2 regions of the Castellaniella sp. UC4447_H14 genome follow, and region 1 is predicted to be linked to the other one. Evidence: riboswitches for the same ligand, from Rfam matches in the RefSeq annotation. Region 1 holds a riboswitch; the other holds the start of a gene.
The links. Region 1 has a riboswitch for thiamine pyrophosphate ahead of ACVCMJ_RS04515 (purine-cytosine permease family protein). Riboswitches for the same ligand answer to the same signal wherever they lie in the genome.

Region 1 (5,549 bases):
TCACCAAGCGTGAGGCCCAAGGCCTGCTCATCAATGACAAGGTCGACGTGCTGGCGGGCTTCGGCCTGACGCCCGGCGCGTTTGCGACGGCACCGCTGGCCCAGGAGACCCACACGCCCATGGTCGTGATGAACGCGGCCACCTCCGCCATTACTACCAAGTCCGACTACATCACGCGGACCTCGACGACGCTGCCGCAGGTTGCCGCGCCCATGGCCACCTGGGCCAAGGAAAACGGCGTCAGGAAGGTCTACGTCATCGTCGCGGACTACGGCCCCGGCCATGATGCCGCCAAGCAGTTCAAGAAGACCTTTACGGAGGCCGGCGGCGAGATCGTCGGCGAATTGCACACGCCGCTGACCAGCCCGGACTTCGCGCCGTTCCTGCAGAAAATCAAGGACGCCAAGCCGGATGCCCTGTTCCTGTTCATCCCCAACGGTGATCAGGGGATTTCCTTCGCCAAAGGCTACAAGGAGCGCGGCCTGGACAAGACGGGAATCAAGTTGCTGGCGACAGGCGACATCACGACCGAGGACATGATCGATGCCATCGGCGACAGCGCGCTGGGGATCATCACCTCGTACTATTACGCGCAGTCGCACGACTCGCCGGAAAACAAGGCGTATGTCGCCGCTTATATGAAGGCGTATCCGGGGGTGCGCCCGAACATGATCTCGGTGGCCGGATACGATGGCATGAATCTGATCTACGAGGCCCTGAAAAAAACCAACGGCGATGCCAGCGGGGACGCCTTCATGTCGGCCGTCAAGGGCATGAAGTGGATGAGCCCGCGGGGGCCCGTTTTGATCGATCCCAAAACCCGCGACATCGTCCAGAACGTCTACATCCGTCGCGTGGAGCGGGTCAATGGCGTCCTGCAGAACGTCGAGTTCCACACCTACGAGGCGGTGAAGGACCCCGAGAAGGGTTGAATCATTGCGGTGCGGCCTGGGTGGCGCGCGCGCCCACGCGCGCGCTCGCCGCTCCCAGGACAAAGGTCAGCAGCAGGGTGGGCAGGGCGCTGCCGTATTGCGGGGCCCATAGGGCCAACCCCTGATAGCACGCAATGCCCAGCGCCCAGATCACGGCCGGAGCGGTGTGGATCGCCCGAGGAGTACCGGACAGATAGGCAGAATGCGTGCCCAGGCGCCCCAGGATCACGCCGAAAAGCGGCACGAAGACCGAACTCAGCGTCAGCAGGAACGGCTCCAGGCTGTGCATGGGCAGCACCATCGCGCAAACGATGGACACGGCGGCCAGAATTGTGCTCCAGGTCCGCACGCTGATCGACGCGAACAGGCTCTGGGTGCAGACGGATCCGGAATACAGGTCGCCGTAGGTGTTGTCCAGCTCATCGACCAGGATCAGGCCCAGCGCGATCAGGCCCCCCTGCGCCAGCAGCAGGGCGCTCACCATGTCCACGTTCGGTCCCGTTACGGTGACGACCAGCACCCCCAGGGCGTAGCACCAGATGTTGGCAATGGCATAACCCAGCCAGGTGCCGCCCAGTGCGCCGCTCGCGCTCTTGCCGTGTCGGGCGTAATCCGCTACCAGCGGAAGCCATGAGACCGGCATGGCAATCACCAGGTCCAGTGCCTGGAAGGTATTCATGCTCCCGTCCCCGGCGCGCTGCCATAGGGTGTGCAGTCCCTGGGCGTCGAGCTTCAGGGCAAATTGTGCGGAGAGCCACAGCAGGGACAGGATGACCAGCGGCAGCCCCACGCGGCTGACAATGCGTCGTACCAGCGTCACCATGGATCCCCGCAGCAGCGCCATGACGATCAGGCCCCACAGCAGGGTGGGCAGAATCAGGCCTGGATCCATGCCGAAGGCCCGGCGGCTGATGGCGCGTGTCCCGTCGCGCATCACGACCAGTTCAAAGGTAGCCCAGCCGACCAGTTGGATGACGTTGAGCAGGACCGGCAGGTGGGCGAATCGCCGCCCGTAGACCGCGTGGATCAGCCCGGCGCTCGACAACCCGCTTTCGCATCCGATGCGGGCAACCCAGGCGAGCAGTCCGGCTCCGACGATGGACCCTGCGACGACGGCCCATAGCGCCTCGCGCGTGCCCAGTGCCGGTACCAGGTAGGCGCCGACCTGCATGACGAGCAGGCCCACACCAAGGCTGAACCAGAGGGACATGTGTTCGCGCCAGCCAAAGACGCGCTCGGCGGCCGGGATGGTGTCGGATGATGGAATTGAAGCGGACGGACTCATGGTGCGCCTGTCGGAAAAGCCAGGAAGCAGGCGCGCGGCGACGGCAAGCGTCGCCATGGCGAGCTGCTTTCCTGCGCGAGGATGATCTCAATCAGGTTCGAAGGGACTGTCTCAGCCGCGCGAGCGGCACCCCTAGCGATGCTCGTATGGTAAATCTTCGGTGATTTTAGGAGTGTCTCCGCACTGCGGCAAGCGCGGCAAGCACGTTGTGGCATGGACGCGCCACGTCGGCGCATTGCGCCCGGCGCAAGGCCGGACGTCTGGCCGCGGACATGTCACAGCGTCGGCCAGGTGCGGAGCTGATCCAGCAGTTCATCTTCCAGGGCTGAGCAGAATCCGGGGCGGCGGGAGTCGGGCAGCCAGTGGTCCAGCGACGCTACGCTTTCCGGCTGGTAGCGCCGGCCCGAGCCCAGGGCCGCCTCGAGTTGGTTGGCCCGCGCGGTGGCCTCGTCGGTATCGCACTGGGCGAGCACCATCGCATGCACGATCGCGACCTGATGCGTGAAGTCGTGGCCCGGGATGTGACGCCACAACTGTGCCGTGCCCACGACCTTGCGGGCCGGAGAGCCGGCGGCCAGGTTGTAGCGGCCGTCGCAAAACGAACCCTCCACGGCCTGAGCGCGCGCTTCGATTCCGAAAGTGAGCAGGCTGATCTGGAGCAGGGCGCAGAGATGCCGGTAGAAGGCGTCGGCATGATCCATCGGGCGACCGGTGAAGCGCTGAGCGAGGCTGATGTTCAGAATGCCGGTTCCTTGGGGAACGACGCCGCCGCCCGACTGGCGCACGTGGACGGGCCAGCCCTGGCCGGCCAGCTCGGACCGGATGGCGTCGAAGCCGGGGTGCGCTGCATAGGTGCGTGGCACGACCAGCCCTTGTGGCGCTTGCCACATGCAGGCGGCGGCGCCGTCGACGGCCAGCGGCAGCAGCTTCTCATCGGCCAGCGGGCCACGTGCCGGGCCGGCGGGGGATTCAACGACGCGGTAGGAGCAGGACTCTGCAGTCACCATCGCCGCATCAGGAAAGCTGTGTGGCGGCGAACGTTTCTTCGTCCATGAACAGGTAGCGGATCGCGTCGATCAGCCCGATCACGGCGGCGAGCGGCAGGAAGATCCAGGCGATCACCAGCAGCACGACTCCCCAGCCGACCTGGCCCAGATAGAATCGGTGTACCCCGAGCCAGCCGAGGAACAGCGCCAGGATGATCGCTATCCGGCGCTGCGTGGCCGGGTGGCCGAGCGCGCCGCGTCGCGAGCGCAGCACCCAGAGACTGGCCGGGACGGTGAGCGCGATGGCGAGCAGGACCTTGCCGGTGTGCGCACGCAGATAGTTCCCCACCACGGCGAACAGGTCGCTGAAATTGCGAATCAGGACGCCGGTGAGGGTGGAGATCCAGGCGAAGATGTCGTGAAAGACGGCTTCGCCGAACGTCAGGGCCAGCAAGATGGCGACGAAGATCGCGACGATCAGGATCAGGTTTTTCAGCATGGTGTCCCGTGGCACGCGAGGCGGACGATGACTGTGGGTGACTCCATTCTATAAGGAACGGTGCTGCTTTAGCGGGTGCAGGCCTGCCGTATGGCGTGATCCCAGGCGGCCAGTCGGTCGGCAGCCTCGTCGTGCGGCATGACCGGATCGAACTGGCGCTCCACCCGCCAGAGCGATTCCAGCTCCTGGGTGTCGGCATAGACGCCCGCGTGCAGGCCGGCCAGGAAGGCGGCGCCCAAGGCGGTCGTTTCCACCATGGTGGGACGCAGCACGGGAATGCCCAGCAGGTCCGCCTGGAACTGCATGAGCAGATCGTTGACGCAGGCGCCGCCATCCACGCGCAAGGCTTCCAGCGGCGCTGCGTCCGTGGCCTGGGCGTCCCGGCTCATGGCCTGCAGCATTGCGGCACTCTGGTAGGCGATGCTCTCCAGCGCCGCACGAGCAATGTGCGCCATGGTGGTGCCCCGCGTCAGCCCCGTGATGGTGCCGCGGGCCTCGGCGTCCCACCATGGCGCGCCCAGCCCAGTGAACGCGGGGACAAACGTCACGCCGCCCGCGTCCGGGACACTGCGGGCCAGCGCCTCGATGTCGCTGCTATGCACGAAGGCGCGCAGGCCGTCGCGCAGCCATTGGACGACGGCGCCGCCGACGAATACGCTGCCTTCGAGGGCGAAGGCGGGCTGATGGTCGATCTGGGCGGCGCTGGTGGTCACCAGACCGTTGGCCGAGGTCTGGAAATGCCCGCCGGTGTGCATCAGCATGAAGCAGCCCGTGCCGTAGGTGTTCTTCGCCATGCCGGGGTGGAAGCAGGCCTGGCCGAACAGCGCGCTTTGCTGGTCGCCCGCCACGCCTGAGATCGGAATTTCGCGGCCGGCCACGTCGGTATGGGTGTGCCCGAAGGCGGCCGACGAGGGAAGAATGGCCGGCATCATGGCGGCCGGGATCTGCAGTCGGTCCAGCAGTTCCGTGTCCCAGGCGTTGCGGTGGATGTCCATGAGCATGGTGCGGGCGGCGTTGCTGACATCCGTCAGGTGGCGTTGGCCGCCCGTCAACTGCCAGATGAGCCAGGAGTCCACAGTTCCGAACAGCAGCTCGCCGGCTTCAGCGCGCGCGCGAGCGCCCGCCACGTGGTCGAGAATCCATTTGAGCTTCGTGGCTGAAAAGTATGCGTCGACGCGCAGTCCGGTCCTGGCCTGAATCATGGGTTCCATCCCCTGTTCGCGCAGTGCCGCACAGGTGGGCTCGGCGCGTCGATCCTGCCAGACGATGGCGGGGTGGATGGGTTCCCCCGTGTGGCGATCCCAGACGATCGTGGTCTCACGCTGGTTGGTGATTCCGATCGCTGCTATTTCCGATGCCGCGATCCGCGCTCGCCCCAGCGCTTCGCGCAGGGTGTCTTGCTGGCTGCGCCATATTTCGATCGGATCGTGCTCTACCCAGCCCGGCTGCGGGTAATGCTGGGTGAGCTCGCGCTGCGCTAGCCCCACGATGCGGCCCTGGCGGTCGAAGACGATGCTGCGGGTGCTGGATGTTCCCTGGTCCAAGGCAAGCAGGTAACTCATGGCCACTCCTTTGAGCGTTGTAAGCGAATAGAATGCCGGAAAACCGCCCGAAGCGGGCATGAAAAGATTGCTGCAAAATGAACCGCATGGTCTTGCCCCCCCTCCGCACTGATCGCGCGCGGCTGCTTGCCGACCTGCGCGCGCTGCGCGAGGTGGACGTCGTCGTCATCGGCGGCGGAGCCACGGGCCTGGGCGTGGCGCTGGACGCGCGCCTGCGCGGGCTGTCAGTGCTGTTGCTGGAATCGTGCGACTTCGCCGCAGGGACCTCGTCGCGCGCCACCAAGC
Region 2 (5,549 bases), 1.1 Mb from region 1:
GTCACCGCAGGCGGCTCCCCCGGAGCGGACAGTTCCACCATCAGCACCTGCCCTGCGCCGTTGTCCTTGAATCGCTCGTATTCGGGGGTGCCGCTATACCAGACCCGGTCATTGATCTGCTTGAGGCCGTGCCAGTCGCCCAGCGCCAGATAGTCCAGCCGCGCTCGCTCGGCGCGGTCCGCCGCGATCGGGTTGGACGAATCAATGTCTTCGGCCAGGATGCCTTGGACACTGCCATGCGCCAAGCCGATGCGCAGCAGGCCCGGCGCCGTCTCCTTGGCATCGAACCAGTCGGTCAGATCCAGATGCGTCTGGCGCTGCGTCAGCGGCGCCGCCAGGACGGAGAACCCCAAATCCGCGAATTCGTACACGCCGGGTTCCAGCAATACATGCGCATTGGCCGGGATCGCGCCCAGGCGCGCCGCCTGCGTCCAGACACTCTCGGCCAGCGCTGCGTCATGATTGCCGGGGATCAGAATCCAGGGGCCGGCGAATCCCTGCAAGGCGTTGAATACCCGCCGAATGGTGCGGTCCGATACGGTCTGCGCATCGAATACGTCGCCGGCCACCAGCACCGCGTCAGCCTCCTCCGCTACCGCAAGTGATGCAATGCGCTCTACCGTCGAAAAGCGAGCTTCGGCCAAGACCACGGCGTCTTCGGGGGCAAAGCGCCCGTACTGGCGCCCCATCTGCCAATCGGCGGTGTGCAGGATCCTGACTGTCATCAACCTATTTTAGTGTGGAGACCGCAAAAGGTCGCGATGGCCGCCGCAGGCCCGAGCACGGGCGCATGCCGCGCTTGACGGGCGGAAACCGGGAGGACTAGGATGCGGTCACACAACCTTACCTATGTCACGGAGGCCTCTCCATGCGCCGTCCTGCCGCCCCAGCCCGCACGGGGCTCTGTTCCACTTTGCTGGCCTGCGCGTTGTTGGCGGCCGGCCTGGCTGTTCCAGGCGCCGCAAGCGCCGAGGGCCCGGACCAGATCGCGCTGGGAGGAGGGATGACGGTGCTGCCGAGCTATGAGGGTGCGCGGGACTACAGGGCGCGTCCATTTCCGGCCATCAATGCGCAGTCGGGGCGCTTTTTCGCGCGTACCGGCGATGGTTTCTATGACAGTACCGGAGATGGCGTGGGGCTGAACCTGGTCCAGACCCCGAATCTGACCTTGGGCGTCGGAGCCAACATCATGTGGGGCTACGACCAGGACGATATGCCCCACGGCGTCGGCGGTCTGCCGGACGCGGTGGGGGCCCATGCGTTTGTCTCCACGCGGCTGGCCGAGTATGTGCTGAAGCTGTCGGCCACCCAGGCTGTAACGCACCAGGACAGAGGGATGCTGCTCAACGCCCGCCTGTCCTATCCCTATGCCGCCACCGCCGCGCTCACGCTGACCCCCAGCGTGGCGACCAGTTGGGCCAACCAGAAGTACATGGACAGCTACTTCGGAGTGTCCCCCGATGCCTCAGCGAACTCCGGCGTGGATGCTTACGCGCCGTCGTCGGGGATCAAGGACGTATCGCTGCGCGTCGGGGCGAAGTATGCGGTCACCGACCGCCTCAACCTGACTGGCTCCATTGGCACCAGCCGGATCGTGGGCGAGGCGGCCAACAGCCCCCTCGTCCAGCAAAAGACGCAGATGCGGTCTTCGATCGGAGGCAGCTACGCGTTCTGACCGGGAGCCTAGAACGTGGCGCCCAGCCCTACGATGAAGCGCGTATCCCGCGATCCATCGTCCACCTGATCGCGGTGATTGGCACCGGCGACCGTACCGGAGACGGTGAGGTGCTTCGCAAACGCATAGCTCAGACCCGCGCTGTAGTCAGTCTTGTTGCTCAGGCCTTCTGTCTGGTAGTCCAGGTAGCCTAGCCCCAGATTCAGACTCACGGCCCCTGTGAGCGGATATGAATATGCGAGCTGGTAGTACAGGTTGCCTTCGTTCACATTGGCGAGCATGCCGCGATAGGCCTTGAAGGTGAGCTGACGGTAGCTGAGGCCGACATAGGCTTCGCCATCGTTCCAGGAGCGTTCGTTCGGGTAGAGGTAGTGGATGTAGCCCACGTCCAGCCCGAAGTCCTTGTTGATCTGTGCCTTGTAGCCACCGTAGAGGTCCATCTCTACGCGGGCGTCGCCAAAGTGACCCGTGGAGTTCCAGTTGCCGACGTAAAGGCCGCTGGAAGACGCATAATCCACGCCGCCCTGCACGGCCGGCCGGAATGCCTTGTCGCGCCCGTCCTGGTCCACGCCCCTGCTCTTGTAGAGCGAGACAGTGGAAAGATTGAAGGAAGTGTCCGCGTGAGCAACCGTATTGGCGCCAAAGGCCAAGCTGCCCAGCATGAGAATGCCGAGTGTATGTGCTTTCATGAATGCTTTCCTGCGCGAGGATGATCTCAATCAGGTTCCAAGGGACTATCTCAGCCGCTGATGCGGCACCCCTAGCATGCTTCGGAAGTGAAGCGGGACGGATTGTAGTGCAAAAAAACCCCCGCGGACGCGGGGGTAGGGTCGGACGAAGCCGAGGACGCCGGCGCTCAAGGCACCACGGTGATGTTGTTGCGCACCTCAGTCACGCCCTTCACGGTGCGTGCCAGTTCGGCGGCACGGTTCTTCTCGTGCTGGGACTTGGCAAAGCCCGACAATTGGACGATGCCGCCCTGGATGGTCTTCACATTGATGTCCAACGCCGAAGTATCGGGATCGTTCGCGAGTTTGGCTTTGACCTGCGCGGTCACGACGGAACCATCCACATATTCGCCAACGGATTCCTGCTTGTTGGCCACCGAGCATCCGACCAGGGTGATGGTTGCCAGACCGGCGACCACGGAAAATGCAATTTGACGGGCGATTTTCATAGTGTTTTATCCCTCTCAAAAATGGAATCTGGACAGAACTGGCAGGCAGACCCCCGCCAGCCTGTGCGGTTGCGCGTCAGCCCCTTCGCCGACCGAAGATCAGCGAAATGATGAACAGTATGACGAAGATGACGAACAGAATTTTGGCGATCTCTGCAGCCAAACCCGCAACACCGAAGAAGCCGAAGAAACCGGCGATGAGTGCAATGATGAAAAAGACTACTGCGTAGTACAGCATGGGCTCTCCTCATCGTGATTATCCCTACTGCTACCGGGGCTGCTTTTAAGGTATCATCGCCGCCCTGCGATACGTCGCTCAAGCTGTAACAATTTCGCGCCCGGTTGGCATGCCTCAACGGGTCTATTCACAGGCGTACGGCGGCCCTTCGACAGCTCCGCCGCCCGCCCTGCTTTCACACCAACTGACACGCATGTCACGAAATCACATAAGCGGATTCAATGCCCGTACCGCCCGTGATCGTGGCTTTCGCCATGGCCGTGGCCATGATCGTGCCGGTATTCGGCTCCGTGCCCGCGCTCCGGTCCGCGCTCATGGACCCGCGCATACTCGCCGCGGTGCCCGCGGTAATACGGCACATAACGGTTGACGTACCAGTCATCGCGCACGAAATAAACGGGGCGGCCGCAGGCGCCATACCGCGCGCAGTGCTTGCTCCAGTGTTGGGCATAGCCGGGCGGCACGCGCAAATAGATCGGAGGGGCACCTACGAACTGAGGCGCTGGGGCCACGACCACGGGCTGGGGATAGATCAGTTCAGGGGCAGGCGCTCCGCCGATATTGAGTTGGCCATAGAAGCCGGGCTCGCCGACGCTGATGGACACACCGACCTGGGCTACGGCGGGCACGGACGCTGCGGCGAGCAGAGCCGCCAAAAGGATATTCTTCATCTTTTTCAAAACCTCCAACAGTACATCCGCCCGATAGCGCATCACGGAAACCTCCGATTACCGACGGGCGGAAACGGCCATTCAGTGTAGGCAGTCGTCCACAGTGATATTGCTACGCATGGTATGAGGAATGACCAATCGTAGCGCCGGGACACAATGGGGTTAACATTTCGCCTGCGTTCCACCCCCAGACAATCCGTTGTGACTCATTCCGCCAGCACTCGACACGCCCTGCATCCCGCTTGGGGAATTGCTGTTTTTCTGCTGATCGCACTGATCGGCCTGTTCGCCGTCAAATGGTCGCCCTATTACGACCGCGCCTTCGTGGCCGCCCAAACGCATTCCATCGGCCAGTCGATCCTGGCCGGACCGGGCGGAGAACTGCCGCCCCCTTCTTTCCAGGCCGCACTGGGCTATGCCATGTCCTACGGGGCGGCCATCTGGAAGGCGCTGCTGCTGGGCCTGCTACTGGGCTCCGCGATGCAGGCCCTCCTGCCTGCGGACTGGATCCGGCGCTGGCTCGGCGGCTCGGGCACCGGCAGCATTCTGGCGGGCACCCTGCTGTCCATCCCCAGCATGATGTGCACCTGCTGCTCGGCGCCGGTCGTGAACGGATTGCGGGATTGCCGCGCGGCCCCGGGGAGCACAGCGGCCTACTGGCTGGGCAATACCATGCTGAATCCCGCCACACTCGTGTTCATGGGGTTCGTGCTGGGATGGCACTGGGTCGGGCTCAGGCTCGTCGTGGGGCTCGTCATGGTAGTCGGACTGGGATGGCTGCTCAACCATACGGGCCGGACAGACGGAACCCTCCCTGCCATGTCCGACGAGCCCCCCTGCTCTTCGGCGACAGTCCGGCCGGCGCTGGATGCCGCCCGCGCCCTGCGGCGCTGGGCCCGGGCCTTCACGGGCATGGCGCTGCGCCTGCTGCCGGAATACCTCGTGTTGGTATTGCTGCTGGGCGCCGCCCGCGCCTGGCTTTTCCCGGTGATGGACGGGGGCATGGACAACAGCGCGCTATGGATCGCGGCCGCCGCTGTCGCGGGACTGCTGTTCGTCATCCCCACCGCCGGCGAGGTCCCCATTGTCCAGGGGCTACTTTCGCTCGGCGTGGCCGCAGGACCGGCCGCTGCCCTGCTCGTGACGCTGCCCCCCGTCAGCCTGCCGTCGCTTTTCATGGTGGCCCGCTCATTCCGGTCTCGAGAGTTGGCGATTCTGGTCGCCGGTGTGCTGGCGATGGGTCTGCTGGCGGGCATTCTGGCCATCGGACTCGGGTTCTGAGAACAGGAGCACGACCGGGAGGATGGCGCCCCGGCAGCGTCCCGCCTTGGGTGCCCCGAATCGGATCAGCCGGCCTTGACGTGCAGGGCCCGGCCAGCGCCCAGGCCGCTCAGGCATCCCCCCACGGCAACCGCCGCGAAGAGCCACCCGGATGCGCCGAAATGCCCCGTCCAGCTCTTGATGAGGCCAATCAGCAGAGGCGCCCCGGAGGCCACCAGGTAACCCACCGTCTGGGCCATGCTGGATAGATGGGCCGCGACATGGGAATCGGGAGAGCGCAGCACGATGAGCGTGAGAGCCATGGCAAAGAAGCCCCCTTGGGCGATTCCCTGCACCACCGCCCAGAGCCAGACAGTGCCCAGCGGCGCGAACAACACGCCCACAAGCGACAAGCCGGCCACCAGGCTGAGGCCTACGCTGAGCAGGCGCTGGTCATGGAAGCGGGCGATCAGCGACGGCAGGAGCAGGCTGCCGAGAACATTCATGAAAATGCACACCGACGTGACC

Region 2: linked by a shared signal. The riboswitch ahead of ACVCMJ_RS14785 (TorF family putative porin) and the one ahead of ACVCMJ_RS04515 (purine-cytosine permease family protein) in region 1 are both predicted to bind thiamine pyrophosphate.

The regions. Positions count from the first base shown of each region.
Region 1 covers NZ_CM129666.1:918,077-923,625, reverse strand. The annotation lists gene ACVCMJ_RS04520 (ABC transporter substrate-binding protein) at 1-932, shown strand, start outside; gene ACVCMJ_RS04515 (purine-cytosine permease family protein) at 934-2,217, opposite strand; TPP riboswitch at 2,269-2,361, opposite strand; gene ACVCMJ_RS04510 (lipoyl protein ligase domain-containing protein) at 2,493-3,224, opposite strand; gene ACVCMJ_RS04505 (TM2 domain-containing protein) at 3,232-3,702, opposite strand; gene glpK (glycerol kinase GlpK) at 3,771-5,264, opposite strand; gene ACVCMJ_RS04495 (FAD-dependent oxidoreductase) at 5,351-5,549, shown strand, end outside.
Region 2 covers NZ_CM129666.1:3,067,353-3,072,901, reverse strand. The annotation lists gene ACVCMJ_RS14795 (metallophosphoesterase family protein) at 1-725, opposite strand, end outside; gene ACVCMJ_RS14790 (MipA/OmpV family protein) at 869-1,675, shown strand; gene ACVCMJ_RS14785 (TorF family putative porin) at 1,684-2,364, opposite strand; TPP riboswitch at 2,355-2,447, opposite strand; gene ACVCMJ_RS14780 (BON domain-containing protein) at 2,532-2,852, opposite strand; gene ACVCMJ_RS14775 (DUF1328 domain-containing protein) at 2,929-3,090, opposite strand; gene ACVCMJ_RS14770 (hypothetical protein) at 3,309-3,761, opposite strand; gene ACVCMJ_RS14765 (permease) at 3,918-5,042, shown strand; gene ACVCMJ_RS14760 (CynX/NimT family MFS transporter) at 5,108-5,549, opposite strand, start outside.